2 regions of the Brucella sp. LJL56 genome follow, and region 2 is predicted to be linked to the other one. Evidence: riboswitches for the same ligand, from Rfam matches in the RefSeq annotation. Region 2 holds a riboswitch; the other holds the start of a gene.

Region 1 (4,234 bases), on a different contig from region 2:
GCATGCGGCTTCCAGCGCATCCGTAACTGAACGCAAGAGCGTCGTCTGGCTGAACTGGACCGGCGAGAGATTGACGGAAACTTTTATGTCCTCAGGCCACAACGCAGCTTCCCGACATGCCGCCCTCAAAACCCAGTCCCCGATCGGTCCAATCAGTCCTGTTTCTTCGGCTAACGGGATGAACTCTGCAGGCGAAACCATACCGCGGCCCGGATGACGCCAGCGGATCAGCGCTTCAAAACCGGAAATCTTACCGCTCTCAAGATTGAATATCGGCTGGTAATGAAGCTCGAACTGTTCGTCCAGCAGAGCCTGTCGAAGTTCGCCGGTCATGACATGACGCTTCTCCGCTGCCAGGCGCAGGGAATGCTGATAGAAACGGAATGTGCGACGTCCGCCTGATTTTGAAGCGTAAAGCGCAAGATCGGCATTGCGCATCAGCGCATCGGGGGTGTCGCCGTGCAATGGCGCTTGAGCAATGCCCATGCTGCAAGTGACAAACTCCGAATTGCCAACCAGTTTGAACGAATCCTGAAAAGCGGAAAGGATACGGTCAGCGAACATCGCGATCTGGGCCAGCGTTCCGCTGCGATAAACAATGGCAAATTCGTCGCCACCAAGTCGAACGATGAATTCATCTGAAGTCGTGATCTGCTTCAGCCGACGCGCCACTTCCTGCAGAAGCTGATCACCTGCCTGATGGCCGATGCTGTCGTTGATGTTCTTGAAATGATCTATGTCGAGATAGAACAATGCGAAGGGTTCGGAATCTCCGCCTTTTTTCAGCAGGCTCTCAACATGGTGCGCAAAATAGGCACGGTTCGGCAGGCCGGTCAGGCTGTCATGCATGGCGATATGTGCCATGCGCTCCTCGATCTCGCGGCGTTCGGTTATATCTTCAACAAGCCCAATCAAATAGCGAGGCTCGTTGTCCTCGACCGGCGGGATCGAGCATTTGATGATCCGCATCGTACGCGAAGTCCCATCCTTGCGCGCAACCTTGCGTTCAACGCTCAACACCTCGCGGCGTCGCATCGCCATGCGGTCCTGCTGGCTGAAAACAGCAGCCTCACGCTCGGGAAACAGATCAAGGTCGGTCGAGCCAATAGCTTCTTCTATCGGCTGTCCGCTCGCTATTGACGCAGCCTGATTGTAGAGCACATAACGGCCATCGTCGTGCATATCCTTGACGAAAACACCGAGTGGCAGATTGTTGACCAGACTGTCCAGCAAGGACTGGGCGTGACTTGCCTGACGATTGGCTTCCGCCAACTCCGTTCTATCCTGAACAATAGCCAGAATTGCTTCCTTGCCGTCGAACTGCACTTCCCGACCGTAGGTCAGAACCTCGATGACCTCTCCATCGGCACGCAAATGCTGCCAGCGTTCCGGGCGCTCCAGATCGCTGCGCTCGCGAACGGCGCTCAACATACGCTCGCGCTCGGTCTGCGGACGAATATCGAGAACAGTCATGCCCGGCAACTCATCGGGCGTGTAGCCGTAAAGCGCATAGGCCGCATCGTTCATGATGATGAAGCCCAGGGTTTTTGGATCGTAGACCCACATCGGCGTCGGATGGGTAGTGAAAAGAATGCGGAAATCCTGCTGGGACGTGCTCGTCATGGTGCATTCCGCCCGTTCCGGACCGGCTCTCCGCTTCGCCATCATGTACCCCTTGCTTCGAGCCGACACTTGTCGTCCGTCTAATTTAGCCAACAAAACCTTTCACTGGAACATCATATTCCGCATGAGTTCATGAACAGACAAGTTCACGAACCACAGGCGAGGATCACCACCTGGGCACACTTCCCCGCAGGGAGAGTACGACCAATGGTTTTAACAAACCATATATGAAAAGCCCTTTCATATAAGTTTTTCCTGACAACGGCATTTTATCGCGTCAGGCGCAGCACCAGACGCAACGGAAGATTGCCGAAGACCGCTTGACCGCCCAAAACTTCCGGCCTATGCCTATGGGAGCAAAATTCGTTGGGGTGCCTCGAAAGAGGCTGAGAGGCGCGTTCTCGCGTTAACCCATTGAACCTGATCCGGGTAATACCTGCGTAGGGAACGGAGTTTGACGCGTCGCGGACGGGGGGCACCCCACCAGGAGCTTATGCTCCACAAAGGTTCATGACGTCTCATCTTTCCGTTCGGAATGAGAGACGACATGATGAACCAGAACGACAGTTTCTCCCGAACCAAATCTAACAATGGCCAGATGCCATCTGTGCCCATATGCGTGACCCCCATCTGCGTGACCATTGCCGGTTCCGATAGTGGCGGTGGCGCTGGCATTCAGGCCGACCTCAAGACATTTTCGGCACTCGGCGTCTACGGCGCGAGCGTCATTGCCGCCGTGACAGTGCAGAACACCTGCACGGTGAGCGCGGTGCATGACATCCCGCCCGCCATTGTCGCCGGTCAGATCGACGCCGTTTTCAGCGATCTCGACGTCGCTGCGGTGAAGATCGGCATGGTTTCCGTGCCTGAAACCATCGAGGCCATTGCGCAGGGGCTTGCCCATTTTTCCGGCCCCATCGTTCTCGATCCGGTGATGGTCGCCAAGTCGGGCGACCGGCTTTTGAGCGAAAGCGCCATTGCGCTTTTGCGTCAGAAACTGGTTCCGCTCGCCACGCTTCTAACCCCCAACCGGCCTGAAGCGGCCTGCCTGCTCGGCAGCGATCTGGCGCTCGATGACGAAGACGCCGAACAACAGGGCCGCGCACTGCTCGAACTCGGCGCAAGGGCCGTTTTGATGAAGGGTGGCCATGCGGAGGGCGAAATATGCGTCGATCTGCTGGTGCGCCGCGATCAGCCGACGTTGCGTGTTGCAGCGCCACGTATCCTGACTGCCAACACCCATGGCACAGGCTGCACGCTTTCATCGGCGATTGCCGCAGAACTTGCCAGGAATCTGTCGCTTGAAAAAGCGGTGCTTAGCGCTCATGCCTATCTGCAAGGAGCAATTCGCGCCGCCGACGTATTGAAGATCGGACACGGCCATGGGCCGGTGCACCATTTCCATGCCCTCTGGAAAACCCGAACAGAGGAGATTGCGTGATGCGTGTCACCATCATCGGAGCGGGCGTGGCTGGCCTTGCCACAGCCGCGGAATTCACCGATCAGGGCCACGCCGTCACCATCATCGCCAAGAGCAGCGAGATCGGCTCGGATAGCTGCTCGTGGTTTGCGGGCGGTATGCTCGCACCGTGGTGCGAGGGTGAAAGCGCCGAGGAACCCGTGGTGCGCCTTGGACAGGAGGCCATTGGCTGGTGGGAGCGCCATGTCTCGACCGTCAGGCGCAAGGGTACGCTCGTTCTCTCCCACACGCGAGACATGAGCGAGTTGCGCCGCTTCGCCCGGCGTACCGAAGCCCATGACACTGTAGCCCAGCACCGCATCGACGCACTGGAACCGGACCTTGCCGGGCGGTTCCGGCAGGGCCTGTTCTTTGCCAGTGAAGGCCATCTCGATCCGCGCCAGACATTGATCGAACTTGCCGAACGGCTACGGAAGCGGGGCGTGGTCTTTCACCTCGGCGTGGACGCCAGGGACATATCCATGGAGGCGGATATCACCGTGGATGCGCGTGGGCTTGCCGCCCGCGATACCTTGCAGGATCTGCGCGGAGTCAAGGGCGAAATGCTGATTGTCCGCTCGCGCGACATCAATCTGAAGCGGCCCGTGCGTCTCCTGCATCCGCGTATTCCGCTCTATATCGTGCCGCGCGGTGACGGTGTGCACATGATCGGCGCGACGATGATCGAAAGCGACGATCGCCACGGCATCAGCGTACGCTCGACGCTGGAACTTTTGAGCGCCGCCTATGCGCTGCATCCAGCATTTGGCGAGGCGGAAATCCTCGAAACGGGCGTCGATGCACGCCCCGCATTTCCCGACAATCTGCCCCGCGTGAGACGGCGTGGCAAAACCATTTATGTCAACGGGCTTTACCGCCACGGCTTCCTGCTTTCGCCCGCTGTGGCGCGCATGGCGGTTGCGAGCGCGACCATGCCCGAAACCATGCCCGAATTTGTGGAGGACTATGCATGACAATCGTGCTGAACGGTGAGGTCATCACCACGGCAGCCGCCAATCTGGCAGCACTGCTGACCGAGATCGAGCTGGATGAAGCGGTTGTTGCAACCGCGCTGAACGGCGAGTTCGTGGCCAGCGACGAGCGCGCAGCCGCGACCCTGTCGGCTGGCGACCGCATCGAAGTTCTGGCCCC
Region 2 (4,234 bases):
ATAGAGAAGGCTTTTCCTTTCGGGATGCGCGATCTGCGATCATCATCAGTGCAAGGCAAAGCAGCCCGAGAATGAGCGCCAGACCAGCCGCGTCGAATGTGCGATAGCTGCCCATGCGCTGCAAGAGGAGATAGGGCAGCGTCAAAAGTGCGTCGCTGCCGAATAGAGCAATGGTGCCGAGGTCACCGAGCGAGAGCGCCATGGCAAAAGCAAAGGCCATACCGAAAGGTTTGCGGATTGACGGCCAGTCGATGAGCTGGAAACGGTTAAGGCCGTGAATGTCCAGTTGTGCGCAAAGCCGGTTGTGGCGGCTGGCCGCCGTGTCCCATGCGGGGCGCAGCAGACGCACGGCAAAGGGCATGGCCATCGCCGCATTGACGGTGACGACCATGAAAGGTGCCATCGCAAACGGATCGGTGAAGTGGCGAAGCAGGATGAACCAGCCAGCGCCGATCACAATGGGCGGCATGACAAGGATCAGGCTGGCACCTGTATCGAAGATGTTGGCGAGCTTACGTTCTTTCACTGCTTCACGTGCTGACACAAGCGCAAGTGACAGAATGACTGAGAGTAGTGCTGCGGAAAAACCGAGCACCAGACTGGTGCCGATCGCGCGCCAGACCGTTCTCTCCGTCAATAGTCGCACGAGATCGGCGGCGAGACCGGAAATGACCACGCCCGCAATCGGCAGTGCGACATAGAGGAAACCTGTTCCGATGATGACGATGTGCGAAATACGTTCAGCCGTAGACGTTTTGCCGTAACGTCGCGGTGTCGCGAAATGGGTGAAGCCTTCTTCGGATGGGCTACCGGTCAGACGCAGGGCCAGAAGGACAAGCAATGTCAATGCAAGCTGCGTGAAGGTGAGAGCGACCGCGCGACCCGGATCGAAATCGAAGTGCAGGCTTTGGTAGATCGCGACTTCCAGCGTGGTGGCACGTGGCCCGCCGCCGAGCGTCAGCACGGTCGTGAAACTTGTCACGCAGAGCATGAAGATCAGGCCGATCATGCCCGGCAGATTACGCCGGATCACGGGCCATTCGATGAGCCGGAAGCGCGCTCCATTGCCCATGCCGAGCTGTGCGCAGAGCTTCCAGTAATCGGTCGGTATCGACTCATAACCTGCCAGAATGAGACGGACTGCAAGCGGCATATTGAAGAAGATATGGGCGATCAGGATACCGGTAATGCCGTAAATATCCGGTTGGAACGGATGTCCTGCAGCTTCGGACAGATGTGCGATGAATCCGTTGCGGCCATAGATGCTGGTAACGCCGAGTACTGCGACCAGTGCAGGCAGAGCAAGCGGCAGGGCAAACAGACGCAGAATAAGGCCGCGCCCCGGAAAGCTTGCTTCCGCATAAAGCGCGCGGGCGACCGGAACTGCAAACAGCACGGAAAGCAGGCTCGAAGCGATTGCCTGCAGGATTGTGAAGCGGGCAACCCGCCACAGATAGGTGTCGAAATTGGCTGCAGCATCGAAACCGCCGCTGCCCGCTTCGAATGCCAGTGCGACGAGCGCACCACCGGCAAGCACGACCAGAAAGACAAGCGCGAGCACACCCGCAGCCGGTTTTGCGGCGGATATGCCTTTCAGACGGTGCTTTGCCGCAAATGCCGTCATTTGCTGGTTGCAGCCAACCATTCATCGACCCATGACTTCCGGCTCTTGGCTACTTCGTCGGAAGGGAGGAGAAGCGTCTTATCCGGTTTCGGCAGCGCGTCGAAAGCAGCCGGAAGCGCGGTGGAAGTCTTGCCCACCGGATACATCCAGTTGGTCTCAGGAATGACATCCTGGAAGCCGGGACCAGTCATGAAAGCCAGAAACTTTTGTGCCATAGGATTTTTCGCGCCGGTCGTGGTCTGGGCGGCCAGCTCGATCTGTAGATAATTGCCTTCCGGGTAGGCCAGAGCCTTATAGCGCTCCGTCTTTTCCGCGATCATGTGATAGGCGGGAGACGTCGTATAGGACAGCACCATCGGGGCTTCACCCTTGGTGAAGAGGCCATAAGCTTCCGACCAGCCGGGCGTGACGGTCAGGATGCGCTTCTGCAGTTTCTGCCAGGCCGCTTCCGCCTCATTGCCATAGACGGATTTCATCCAGAGCAGCATGCCCAGCCCCGGCGTTGACGTGCGCGGGTCTTGCAGCACGATCTTCTGCGAGGGATCGCCTTCGACCAGATCCTTCAAGCTCTTCGGGGGATTGGGCAGCTTTTCCGAATCGTAGACCACAGCGAAATAACCGTAATCATAGGGAACGAAAATATCGTCCTTGAACCCGCCTGGAACGCTCACATTGCTCTGATCGATGCCGCTTGGAGCAAAAAAGCCGGTAGCGCGCGCTTCGGTCGTCAGATTGGTATCGAGACCGAGAACGATATCGGCTTTGGTATTGCTGCCTTCAAGCTTGAGGCGGTTGAGCAGGGCAACACCGTCAGCGGATGCAATCCAGTCAATTTCGCAGTTGCATTCCTTCTCGAAGTTTTCCTTGACCTTCGGCCCCGGTCCCCATTCGGAAACGAAACTGTCATAGGTATAGACGGTGAGCTTGTCTTTCGCCTGCGCCGAAGGCGTGAAAGCAACGGCTGCGGAAAATGAAAAGGCCAGCAAAGATAAAAGCCGTATCACGGCACTTCCTTTCTTTTATTACAAGAGGATCGAGCGCCGTTTATGGAGCGTCTAATCCCTCCGCCGGTGCAAACCGGATCAGGTTCAGCGGGTTGGCCGGGAATGCGACCTCTCAGCCATCCGCGAAAGCAGACGGCACCCCGTTAGAGCGGTTGCGACAATAATCTTTCGCAATAGGAAGGGCAAGACATAGCAATGGCAGCGAATGCAGGCTTCCGGCGCGGATTTGCCCGTGTTATGAGCGGCTTATGAGCACATTCGTAATTCTCCTCGGCGGCGATCTGGTCGTGACCGATCGCCTAAAACGCCAAATTGCAGGTGCGCGTATTCTCGCTGCCGATAGCGGGATCAGGCATGCAGCCGCTCTCGGTGTCGAACCGGAACTGTGGCTCGGCGATTTCGATTCGGCATCTGCCGAACTGCGCGTGCAATATGGACACGTGCCGCAAAAGACGTTCCCCTCCGCCAAGGACATGACGGACGGAGAACTGGCGCTTGAGGAGGCCTATATGCGGGGTGCGGATCGCGTGATCCTTTGCGGAGCCTTTGGCGGACAGCGCACCGACCACACGCTTCTGCATCTGACCATGGCGACGGCGCAGGCCGCAAATGGGCGAAACGTGCTTCTGTCCAGCGGTTTCGAGGAAGCGTGGCCTTTGCCGCCGGGAGATTATGTTTATGACTTTCCGGACGGAACACCGTTCAGTGTGATTAATTTCAGCACTGTCGAAGGCCTTTCGATCACAAATGCGGAGTGGCCGTTAGATAATGTGACACTCCCGTTCGGTTCTTCATGGACGGTTTCTAATGTAGTTCGCGGAACACTTCGTGTTACTGCGTATTCTGGATTGGCGATACTTATCGCCAACTTGGCGGTGGAGGAAACACCGCGCTGAGCCCGCTAACCTTATCAATCGAAAGAGCTTGACGCTGGCAGGCGAAACGTATTGTAAATGGGCCAAGCGGGTGTCATCTGCTTTACGCCGAAATTGGGGACGCAAAGTCGGTGATTAGTTCAACTCTTGTAGGAGATGTTTCATGAAATCACGTCTTACGATGATTGCTGTTGCTGGCGTGCTCGCGTTCTCGACCGCTGCATGCACGACGAACGAACAGCGCACCGCTGGTTACGGTGTCGGTGGCGCAGCACTCGGCGCTCTCGCTGGTGGCGCAATCGGCGGCAATGGCCGCGGTGCTCTTGCTGGTGCTGCTATCGGCGGCGTTGCCGGTACGCTCCTTGGTGCAGCGCAGACGCGCAATGGCACGCAGTACTGCCGCTATCGTGATCCGTATGGCCGCGTCTACGAAGCGCCTTGCCAGTAATAGCCGGGCCAAGAATATAGCGGCTGATGCATATCAGTTGGAGAACAGGTCGGGGAAACCCGGCCTGTTTGTTTTTCGCGGGTCTTTTCGTACCGTTCCATTTGACAGGACGGCTTTTGTCGCGGACAAGCAGGGCGGAATTTTCAACCCAGTTTATCGACGAGAACCATGGCACCACCACTCCTTCGCCTCGACCAGATCAAGCTCACCTTTGGAGGCACACCGCTTCTGGAGGATGCCAGCCTTTCGGTAAGCGAAGGTGATCGCATCGCACTGGTCGGAC

The links. Region 2 has a riboswitch for thiamine pyrophosphate ahead of thiB (thiamine ABC transporter substrate binding subunit). Riboswitches for the same ligand answer to the same signal wherever they lie in the genome.
Positions count from the first base shown of each region.
Region 1: another riboswitch for thiamine pyrophosphate. It lies ahead of thiD (bifunctional hydroxymethylpyrimidine kinase/phosphomethylpyrimidine kinase); the one in region 2 lies ahead of thiB (thiamine ABC transporter substrate binding subunit).

Region 1 is NZ_JBTXLQ010000001.1:1,225,457-1,229,690, forward strand. Features, by position in the region: gene ACYSN1_RS05950 (putative bifunctional diguanylate cyclase/phosphodiesterase) at 1-1,665, opposite strand, end outside; TPP riboswitch at 1,981-2,087, shown strand; gene thiD (bifunctional hydroxymethylpyrimidine kinase/phosphomethylpyrimidine kinase) at 2,174-3,064, shown strand; gene thiO (glycine oxidase ThiO) at 3,064-4,056, shown strand; gene thiS (sulfur carrier protein ThiS) at 4,053-4,234, shown strand, end outside.
Region 2 is NZ_JBTXLQ010000008.1:114,513-118,746, reverse strand. Features, by position in the region: gene thiP (thiamine/thiamine pyrophosphate ABC transporter permease ThiP) at 1-1,624, opposite strand, end outside; gene thiB (thiamine ABC transporter substrate binding subunit) at 1,621-2,625, opposite strand; TPP riboswitch at 2,667-2,781, opposite strand; gene ACYSN1_RS18865 (thiamine diphosphokinase) at 2,877-3,524, shown strand; gene ACYSN1_RS18860 (hypothetical protein) at 3,667-3,951, shown strand; gene ACYSN1_RS18855 (ABC-F family ATP-binding cassette domain-containing protein) at 4,120-4,234, shown strand, end outside.